DNA from 2 places in the Paenibacillus kyungheensis genome. Region 2 is predicted to be linked to the other one. Evidence: riboswitches for the same ligand, from Rfam matches in the RefSeq annotation. Region 2 holds a riboswitch; the other holds the start of a gene.

Region 1 (4,987 bases), 1.8 Mb from region 2:
CAGAATACTAGCAGTAACCCGATGCAAGGCACTTGGGTAGATAAAGGTCAGATTACAGATACTACCAATCGTTGGGCAATCGATGGGACTCCATTATCGGTGAACGGGCAATTGTATTTTATCTGGTCAGGCTGGGAAGGTTCAGAAAATGTAAGACAAAATCTATATATCGCTCATATGAGTAACCCATGGACGATCGATTCAGCACGTGTTGAGATTGCTCGTCCTACGTATGCATGGGAGACCAATCACCAACCGAATGTCAACGAAGGCCCTCAAGTGGTGATCAAAAATAACAAAATCAATCTAATCTATTCAGCTAGTGGAAGCTGGACGAATGATTATGCGCTAGGTCTAATTACAGCACAGACCAATAGCAATTTATTAAGCCCTTCAGCTTGGAGCAAACGCACTCAACCTGTATTTGCTTCTGCTAATGGGGTGTATGGACCCGGTCATGCTTCATTTACTACCTCTCCTGATGGCAAAGAAGATTGGATCGTTTATCATTCTGCCAAATTTAATAATGCAGGTTGGAACCGGGAAATTCGTACACAGAAATTTAGCTGGAATACAGACAATACCCCTCAATTCGGTCAACCTCTTAATCCTAATGTACAGATCGCTATTCCATCCGGTGAACCGGATCGCACCCGTTATGAAGGTGAACAAGGAACATTCGGTGGAGCGGCTTATGCTTCTTCAAGCCCTAATGGTTCAGGACTATCCAAAGCAGGTCATATCGATACAGACGGTAGTTATGTTCAATATACGGTAAATATCCCGACTACAGGAACGTATATGCTAGCTGCACGTACAGGTAATGGCACAGATGGACTGGATTGGTCTACTCTTCGACTATCGGTCGATAGCGGCAATCCAACAGACTTCTTTATTACCAATAAAGGTTGGGAAAATTGGGGATTATCGACACAACGTCTATCATTGACAGCAGGTAATCATACGATTCGTTTTAGCAAAGGAAATGGTTACGGAGAATTAGACTTTTTCGATCTTGTACCTATCAAATAAAAACAATATACTTTCCGATTTAGATTAAAAGCTACTTCATATTCGATATATCATCACAGCGATGTCTTGTCCAAACTAAAAAATCCTGTCTACTCCAGCGATATTCCGCTAGGTAGACAGGATTTTTTTATATAAAAGTTAGTATTTATAGATTATAGAACCTATCATTTCTTGATAACAAAGAAATTGTTATGCAGAAGGTACGGCTGTTTTGGCATCAGATGGTTGCTGACGTCTGGAAATAAAGAACAATGCTACCCAGATCAACAAAAATCCGACCAATTGAGCCCATGTTAATAATTGTCCAAATACGATCCAGTTAATAACTACACCGACTAATGGGAAGCTTAGTTCTGCTAATGTAGCTACAGAAGCTTTGGTTGTAGACAACCCTTTGTAGTACATTAATAGACTTAGCAAGCCTGGCAACAATGCTTGACCTAGCAAATTCAGAGATACGGCTGCAATTCCACCAGAATCAGCAGATAAGCTCCAAGCTGCACCTTCATGCCATGTTAATACAAGCAACAAAGGTAAAGCCATAATAAAGCGTAATGATGTTACGGTCTCATATTTCATCTGACCTACCATTAAGCGTCCCATCACTGTAGATCCACCCCATAATGCTGCTGCACCTAGAGCAAATAGACTACCAACTTGTACAAATTCACTCATATGTCCGATAGGAATAGCGAATCCAAATGTTAAAATATACGTTCCTACTAATGCTAAAGCAAATAACCAACCAAATCCACGCGGTAATACTTCTTTTAAAATAATTCGAGCTAATACAATCGCAAAGATCGGTTGTAATTTCTGTAATAACAAGACAGCATTGAGATTACCATGAGCCAGTCCCATCGTGAATAGAATCGTAGCAATCGCCGATCCACCCCAGGATAAGAACAACAATGCTCCGATATGACGCATTTTCAATCCTTTTAATTCAGCACGGTTGACCCATAATACAGGAGCCGCCGCTAGAAAAACAATCAAATGCTCCAACAATACCAATTGAGTTGAAGTCATTGTTTTGAGTAAAATAATTCGAAACAGTGGATCAACGCCCCATAACGCTGCTCCTACAAAAACAAGCCAAAATCCACTTTTAATATGACGCTGTCTAGCTGATGATGCTGTTTTGATGTTATAACTTGCATTTTCCATGATTCAAACTCCCTACGTGATTAGAATTTGAATATGAGATCTCATACGGAAAGCCCCCGTTATCAACGTACAATAAACGGGGGCTTGATCAAATAAACGTGCAACTGTATTTTACAATACACTGGCAAGCTTATTGGTTGATCTTCTCCCATCCGGACTGTACCGTCGGCTCTGGATTCTCACCAGATCAGTCATTTTTCAAAAAAAAGAAAAATGAGTCGCGGGCTACCCTTTCTTTCAATTACAAAAGAAACGTTCACCGCCGGTCGGGAATTGCACCCTACCCCGAAGATCTCTATTCGATTTTGGTTTATTAGTATAAAGAAGCTACTCTCATGTTTAACCATGAAAATAAGATTTGAAAACTTTCTTGTATCAAACATTCAATATATCTCATTATAAAGATACTTTTAGTAACTTGCAATAGTTTCGTACAAATAAATAGTTTGCAATATATTTAAATCCTTAATTCCGATCAATTAACTATACTATAAATAGAATGAATGTCTAGTATCTATCAAATGTTTCTATAGATACATTGATTTTGTAAATGAGATTAGTCTATAACCCTATTTATTTATATTACTCTATTGTCACATATCTGTAACAGTTGTATAATCATAGAGGATTTACATCTTTACACAATAAGTAGTACATAACTGAGAGGGGTAGAAAAATTTGGATTACAATTCGCAAAACAATGGTTACCCGCCTGCGCAACCGGATGCACCCGCTTCAATCATTAGTGTTAAAGAATGGATGCTTACACTTTTGTTGCTTTTCATTCCTATCGTCAATTTAGTCATGTTATTTGTATGGGCTTTCGGTGGAGGTACTCACCCTACTAAAGCTAACTATGCAAAAGCAGGTCTTTTATGGGCAGCAATCATTATCGTTATCTACATTATTATCTTTATTGTTTTTGGTGCAGCATTCTTCGCAAGTGTTAACAATATGGAACGTAGCGGATATTAATAGCAAAACAAAAAGAAGCACCTCGCAGGGTGCTTCTTTTTTGTCTACTTTTAAGTAGATGCTTTTAATAACGATCTAAAACTAACTGTGTTTTCAACGAATCTTGAGGCACTAACCAACCTTCTTGATTCAAATAGTTCATTAATTGCTGACGATCAGTTGCAGCGGTGTTATAATCATCGGTTTTGAACGAAATCTCAATCACAGGCTCAGTACCTGTACCGGAAGCATTACGAATCGGCCAAATTTCTACGTCTACATCGATTCCATTCCAGCTACCTTCATATTTACTCGCCATCACCGGGCCATACGAGCGCGATGCTTTTAACTGCTTTTCACCCCAGCTTGATCCATCTTTCCACTTTTTCAATTTACCCGGCAGATTATCGACAAGCAAAGATAATGCTTTACTATCCGTAGGCAATGTTGCTCCTGATGTTGTTGCTTTTGATTTTTTATCGTTAGACAGGCTTAATGTCTGCTTGCTATATCCCCAATCGACTTCTGCTTCATAGTTCGTATCGGAAGCATCAAATCCTTGTTGATTAGCCAGTGTTAACGCTGCATTGATATCTCCATTTGCAATACTGTAACGCTTTTTATACGTCATTTCAAAATTATCTTTATCTTCTTTTTTGCGGAAACGTACATTCCAGCCTTCGCTGTCCAATTGCTTATCACTTGTATCGAAATACTCTACAGCAATTTTTTGCGCTTTGGCAGGTAGATCAAACGCATTTTGTACCTCAGATTGAATCGTCAGGTCGCTGTTCAAAATATCATCGTCCAGCATAAATTTAACCTCATACGTTGGTGTGAGATTGGCGGCTTTGGCATCAACAACAGATGTAGATTGTGGAATATACAACCCTGCGAACAACACACTGCTTAACAATACCAATGGAGCTTTTTTACCTAATTTCAATCCTAAATTCATTTGCAAATTCTCCCCTGTCTATGGAATATCATTTGACTACTATTCCAATGTAACAGTGAAAAATGATAGTGGAATCAACATATCTAATTGATTTCGTAAAACATATCTATAGTTTCTATATGCTATTCATCACTTTTTCGATGCTTTTTGGATTTTTGATACAAAAAATAAACGATGCTGAGAGTTAATAACACAATACTACTTATAGCAATTATCCAATGATATGAAGGCAGAGATTGATCTCTTACAGATTGCTGAACAGGCAATGCTAATTCTTTATCCTGTAAAAACTTGTACTCTACTGAAGTAAGCTCACTCACTTTTTTAGAAGTTCCACAAAGTGGATTTTCCCATTCACCATCTTTTTGATTTAGAAAAAAGATATATTGATTTCCAACTTTGCTTGGACCATTCAAAGCTCCCCATGTACTATTTTCTTGTATTATTAATTGCCGTTGCTGAATATTTTTATAACTTTTTAGAATAGTTAATACCACTTGGTGATTTTCACTATTTTGTCTATTTAACTGCTGGATTTCTTTTACTTGAGCAATCACTACCCCATCATATTTAGCATAAGCATCTTCTACAGTTAAAATATAAGCACAAGAAAGAGCAGATACAGAGGAAGTACCTCCCCATCCTATTAACGTTATACTGAACATCAATATGATACTCCATCTTAGTATAGTATTCATCTACACCATGCTCCCTTTTCAGATCGTTTATGTTGGATATTCATTATTGCCAGAATAGAGCTATATCTAACAAACGTTCGGAAAGCCATGATGTTGCATTATAATTTATTTTCTATTGCATCGATCTAACCAAACGATTTTACAAACTGATGAATCAGCCCTGAATAATGACGTTGAC
Region 2 (4,987 bases):
ACATCAAAACAATCTTTTATTGTACAAGATGAATGATTACCAAATGAACTAAAACATATACCATATCAAACTACATTCAAGCGTACGTGCTTATTGCTCAAAGATAGACTTGATCTATTATTTCATCATTTTAGTTAAATTCGCCATTTCGATCGCTGCGTTAGCTGAATCCCAACCTTTATTACCTGCTTTGGTTCCTGCGCGTTCAATCGCTTGTTCAATACTTTCAGTCGTTACAATACCGAAAATAACAGGTACGCCTGTTTTCAAATTAATCGCAGATACGCCTTTAGCTACTTCATTACATACATAATCATAATGAGTTGTAGATCCGCGGATTACTGTACCTAATGTGATCACTGCATCATACTTTCCGCTTTCAGCCATTTTTTGCGCAACTAAAGGAATTTCAAAAGCTCCTGGAACCCATGCCACATCAATATCATTTTCAGCAGTACCATGACGCTTGAGTGCATCAAGTGCTCCACCTAACAATTTGGTGGTAATAAACTCATTAAAACGTCCAACAACGATACCAAATTTAAGATCCTGCGCGATTAAATGTCCTTCAAAAATATTAGCCATAGTGTTCATCCTCTTTTCGGTAGATTAGTTTGAGTGGGTATTCACAGTTGGAGACGTCTGCTCCAAATAAGCTATTAAAGCTTGAATGCTGATCAATTGAAGATGGTGTTGCTTGGCGATTGCTTCAAGCTCCGGTAAACGCGCCATCGTGCCGTCTGTATTCATAATTTCACAGATCACACCAGCAGGTGGAGCATCACATAAGCGTGCCAAATCAATCGCTGCTTCTGTATGCCCGGGACGTTGCCGTACACCGCCTTCACTTGCAATCAATGGAAACATATGACCCGGACGGCGAAAATGGGCTGGTGTAGCTTCTGGATCGGTCAGACCTATTACTGTCATAGATCGCTCTTGTGCAGAGATACCTGTAGAAGTGCTAATATGATCGACGGATACCGTAAAAGCTGTGCCATGATAATCAGTATTTTGTGCTACCATCGGAATCAGTTCTAACTCGGCAGCACGTCCACTTGTGATCGGAGCACATACCAAGCCTCGACCTTCTGTGACCATAAAGTTGATCACTTCAGGGGTAGCACGATCTGCCAAAGCGATAAAGTCGCCTTCATTTTCCCGATCTTCATCATCGACTACGATAATCACTTTGCCCTGTTTAAGATCAGCTACTGCTGCTTCTATCGCATCTAAGTTTGTAGATTTGTGATTCATCGATATAACCTCCCTCTTGAACCATGTCGCGCTTATAGTACCAAGCGCTTATTGTAAGATATTTTGCTTTGCAAAAATCATTTTTTTATTGAAACCTTGTCGCGCTTATGGTGCCAAGCGCTTACTGTAAGATATTTTGCTTTGCAAAAATCATTTTTTTATTGAATCTTGTCGCGCTTATGGTGCCAAGCGCTTACTGTAAGATATTTTGCTTTGCAAAAATCATCCTTTATTAAACCTTGTCGCGCTTTTACTTCCAAGCGCTTACATATATCCATTTTCTTGCAAAAATCGGCTTGTGATTGATGGCTTTTTCTGACTGGTGGCATCATTCGCTGTATTCGATTGGTATTGTAGTAAATGCTCCACATACTTACCAAGCACATCGCATTCAATATTGACCATATCGCCTGCTTTTCGATAAGCAAGTACAGTTTCTTTGAGTGTATGTGGAATGATAGAGATTGTGAATGAAGTCGTTGTTACCGATACAACCGTCAAGCTGATGCCATCGACAGTGATAGACCCTTTCGGAATAATATAACGAAATAAATCATGATCGGTCGGAGCAATCTGGAAAATAACAGCATTCTGGTTGCTTTGTATTTGTTCAATATGTGCTGTGCCATCCACATGACCTTGTACGATATGCCCTCCGAAGCGTCCATTCGCTATCATTGCTCGCTCTAGATTAATAGGGCTGCCTGTTTTTAACTGTTTAAGACTAGAAGAACGATACGTTTCTGGCATGACATCTACAGTAAATAGAGAATCTGCTATCGTGGTAACCGTTAAGCATACCCCGTTGCATGAGACACTATCTCCAATCTGAAGTCCGTCCATAATACGTGATGCTTGAATACCAAGAACCATCGTTTCACCGCGCCGTCCATTTTGTCGGAGTGTACCTATTTCTTCGATTAGTCCGGTAAACATAGACATCCTCCTTTCTACCAAGATGGTCTGCTATTTGAATATTAGAGATGATGATAACGTGGTAATCCACTGATATAAATATTGTCATCTAACGTCTCTATTTCGATCTCATCTAGTGTTACAGCTTGATTCATTTTTTCAAATCCATCAAAAGCGAATGTTGATAACGTACCGCCAATAATCTTAGGAGCGAAAAATAAAGTAACTCGATCGATTAGTCCTGCTTCAAGCATCGAACCATTTAAGGTACCGCCACCTTCTAACAAAATCGAAGAAATCTCAAGTTCGCCAAGCTTTTTCATCGCAAAAGGAAGATCTACATACGGCCCGCTACCACAGATGATAACGGTGATACCACGTTCTTGCAGTTCATGGATACGATCCCGATCCGCTTGATAAGTAGTGACAATAATCGTAGGCGCTACGTCTGTATTTAATAACTTGGCGGTATCTGGAATACGTAGTTGTGAGTCAATCACAATACGGGTAGGCTGAACGCCAGTCACTTCTGTACGTGTCGTCAGCTCAGGATCATCGGCTAATACTGTGCCGATTCCCACCATAATACCTTGATGACGATGACGCATCGTATGAACAATCGCACGAGCATCGCTATTGGAGATCCATTTGCTATCACCGGTACGAGACGCTAGACGACCATCTAACGTACTGGCTGTTTTGAGCGTCACAAAAGGGAGCCCTGTTGTAATATATTTGTTAAACGTTTCGTTAAGTCGTGCCGAGCGCTTCGCCAATACACCGGTCACCACTTCGATTCCATGATTACGCAGTCGTTCGATTCCAGAACCTGCTACCTGTGGATTCGGATCTACAGCAGCAACAACGACTCGTTTTACTTTTTCTTTGATCAGACGATCACTACAAGGTGGCGTTTTGCCATAATGACTGCATGGTTCTAACGTCACATATGCTGTAGCGCCTTCTGCTTGATCTCCTGCCATATTAAGTGCATGTACTTCAGCATGTCCGGTTCCTCGCTGTAAATGTGCACCCATTCCTACGATTCTGCCGTCTTTCACAACCACACAACCGACCACAGGGTTAATATCTGTCTGCCCTTGAGCTTTTTCTGCCAAGTCCAGTGCTAGGGTCATGTAAAATTCATCATTGATTACGTTCATTATTCAGGGCTCCTTTGACACCATAAAAAATTCATAACTGCATGCTTTGTGCTTGATCAAAGTGCTGTTACGAGTTTGATCGTAGTATCATCATATTTAGTTACTATTCATAATTTAATAACTAAATTATAAAGTGTATACCGATATAATGACAAGCAAAAAGCCCTGTAAACCGGAAGAGTATCCGAATGTTTACAGGGCTTAACATAATAATGTATAGGAGTAAGAATCTAATGTACCTCTTATAGAGTGCGCATATGTCTGTATATCTACAGCGCAAAGACTGTATACGTACTACTGGCTTCAGTTTGATCCACTGATCCAATTTTTACATATGTGCTACATATAGAATCTATTTAGATGCCAAAGAAACCTAAAGATGCTCAGGTATCTTGCTTCATCAAAATAGTAAACTATACACTCAAATAAGTGCACCTTAATTCAGAAATCGCTGTGCAAGCGACCTCTGTATCCCTCTCCCATCCAGACTATACTGTCGGCTCCGGATTCTCACCAGATCCACCGTCTATGGTTATTACACATAGCCGGGTCACGGACTTAGAGATCACATATTATCTTGATCTCAACACCGCCGGTGGGGAATTTCGCCCCGCCCCGAAGGATAAATTATGAAGTTATTATCACTATTTCACTGTGATGCTGAAATCATATCATCCACACACGCAAAAATCAAGAAACCTAACTTTTTCTATACGCTACATGCTGTGATATCATCATTATTTATTTTATCTACAAGTGCTTTCATGATTCTGCTACCTCTATTGTTGTATAATAAATTCGCGTTTTATTTTTTAAAATGATAGATTGTTTTTCGTCTAATATCCTTACCATTATACTAATCGAAAGGTGATTATTATGTTTTTAATCAACAAAAAACTAATCCGCAAATTGACTGCACCTTATCAAGAAATGAATATGCAGATCTGTTATGCTACACCTCAACACTTTTCAGCGTATTCCAGTAAAGCTGTATTGCTACTTAATGATGAGAAACTTATCGTTTTATTTCTTAACTTCTTTTCTTCCAAAGTGATCCATACCGTTGAATTACCGATTGCTGATCTACAAGAGCATCATTATAATCAAGGAATTTCACTGGCTTCAACATGGTCATTTCAAAGTAACGGACAATCGTGGCGCTTTCAGATTCTCAAAAAGATTATCCCACTTGGTAAGATGCAACAACAGTTTTTAGACTTTCTACATGACCATATAATCTATACATAAATAGAACGCAAAAAAACCCCTAATAACCCTCTGCTACAGTTGTAAAAGAAGGGTTATTAGGGTTGTGAAATATCTGCCTCTGTGTATTTAGTAGATATCTCCTAACCGTTTACGCTTGATAAGCAATCTGTCCATTCACCACTGTCATACGCACAGCCGTCTGCAACAGAGATTCGGAATCGGTAGTAATATCTCGATCAATTACTGTAAAATCAGCCGCTTTGCCAACGTGAATACTACCACGTTCTTGTTCTTCGCCTGCTGCTTGTGCACTCCCTACTGTAAACAAATGAATCGCTTCAGCAATACTAAGTCGCTCCTGTGGGAAATATCCTTCGGCTGGCTCTGTAACATAAGGTCTACGACGGGTAACTGCGGCATGGATACCGAGCATCGGGTCAAGC

Evidence for each region. A riboswitch is a leader RNA that binds a small molecule or an ion and turns the genes downstream of it on or off. The one in region 2 is predicted to bind FMN.
Region 1: linked by a shared signal. The riboswitch ahead of PQ456_RS06970 (DMT family transporter) and the one ahead of ribD (bifunctional diaminohydroxyphosphoribosylaminopyrimidine deaminase/5-amino-6-(5-phosphoribosylamino)uracil reductase RibD) in region 2 are both predicted to bind FMN.

Annotation. Positions count from the first base shown of each region.
Region 1 covers NZ_CP117416.1:1,589,630-1,594,616, reverse strand. Annotated here, with positions in the region: gene PQ456_RS06975 (family 43 glycosylhydrolase) at 1-1,032, shown strand, start outside; gene PQ456_RS06970 (DMT family transporter) at 1,222-2,199, opposite strand; FMN riboswitch at 2,336-2,496, opposite strand; gene PQ456_RS06965 (hypothetical protein) at 2,878-3,174, shown strand; gene PQ456_RS06960 (hypothetical protein) at 3,239-4,111, opposite strand; gene PQ456_RS06955 (hypothetical protein) at 4,234-4,809, opposite strand; gene PQ456_RS06950 (LysR family transcriptional regulator) at 4,935-4,987, opposite strand, start outside.
Region 2 covers NZ_CP117416.1:3,344,153-3,349,139, forward strand. Annotated here, with positions in the region: gene ribH (6,7-dimethyl-8-ribityllumazine synthase) at 118-585, opposite strand; gene ribB (3,4-dihydroxy-2-butanone-4-phosphate synthase) at 610-1,257, opposite strand; gene ribE (riboflavin synthase) at 1,522-2,193, opposite strand; gene ribD (bifunctional diaminohydroxyphosphoribosylaminopyrimidine deaminase/5-amino-6-(5-phosphoribosylamino)uracil reductase RibD) at 2,235-3,335, opposite strand; FMN riboswitch at 3,803-3,962, opposite strand; gene PQ456_RS14310 (hypothetical protein) at 4,212-4,583, shown strand; gene PQ456_RS14315 (amidohydrolase) at 4,693-4,987, opposite strand, start outside.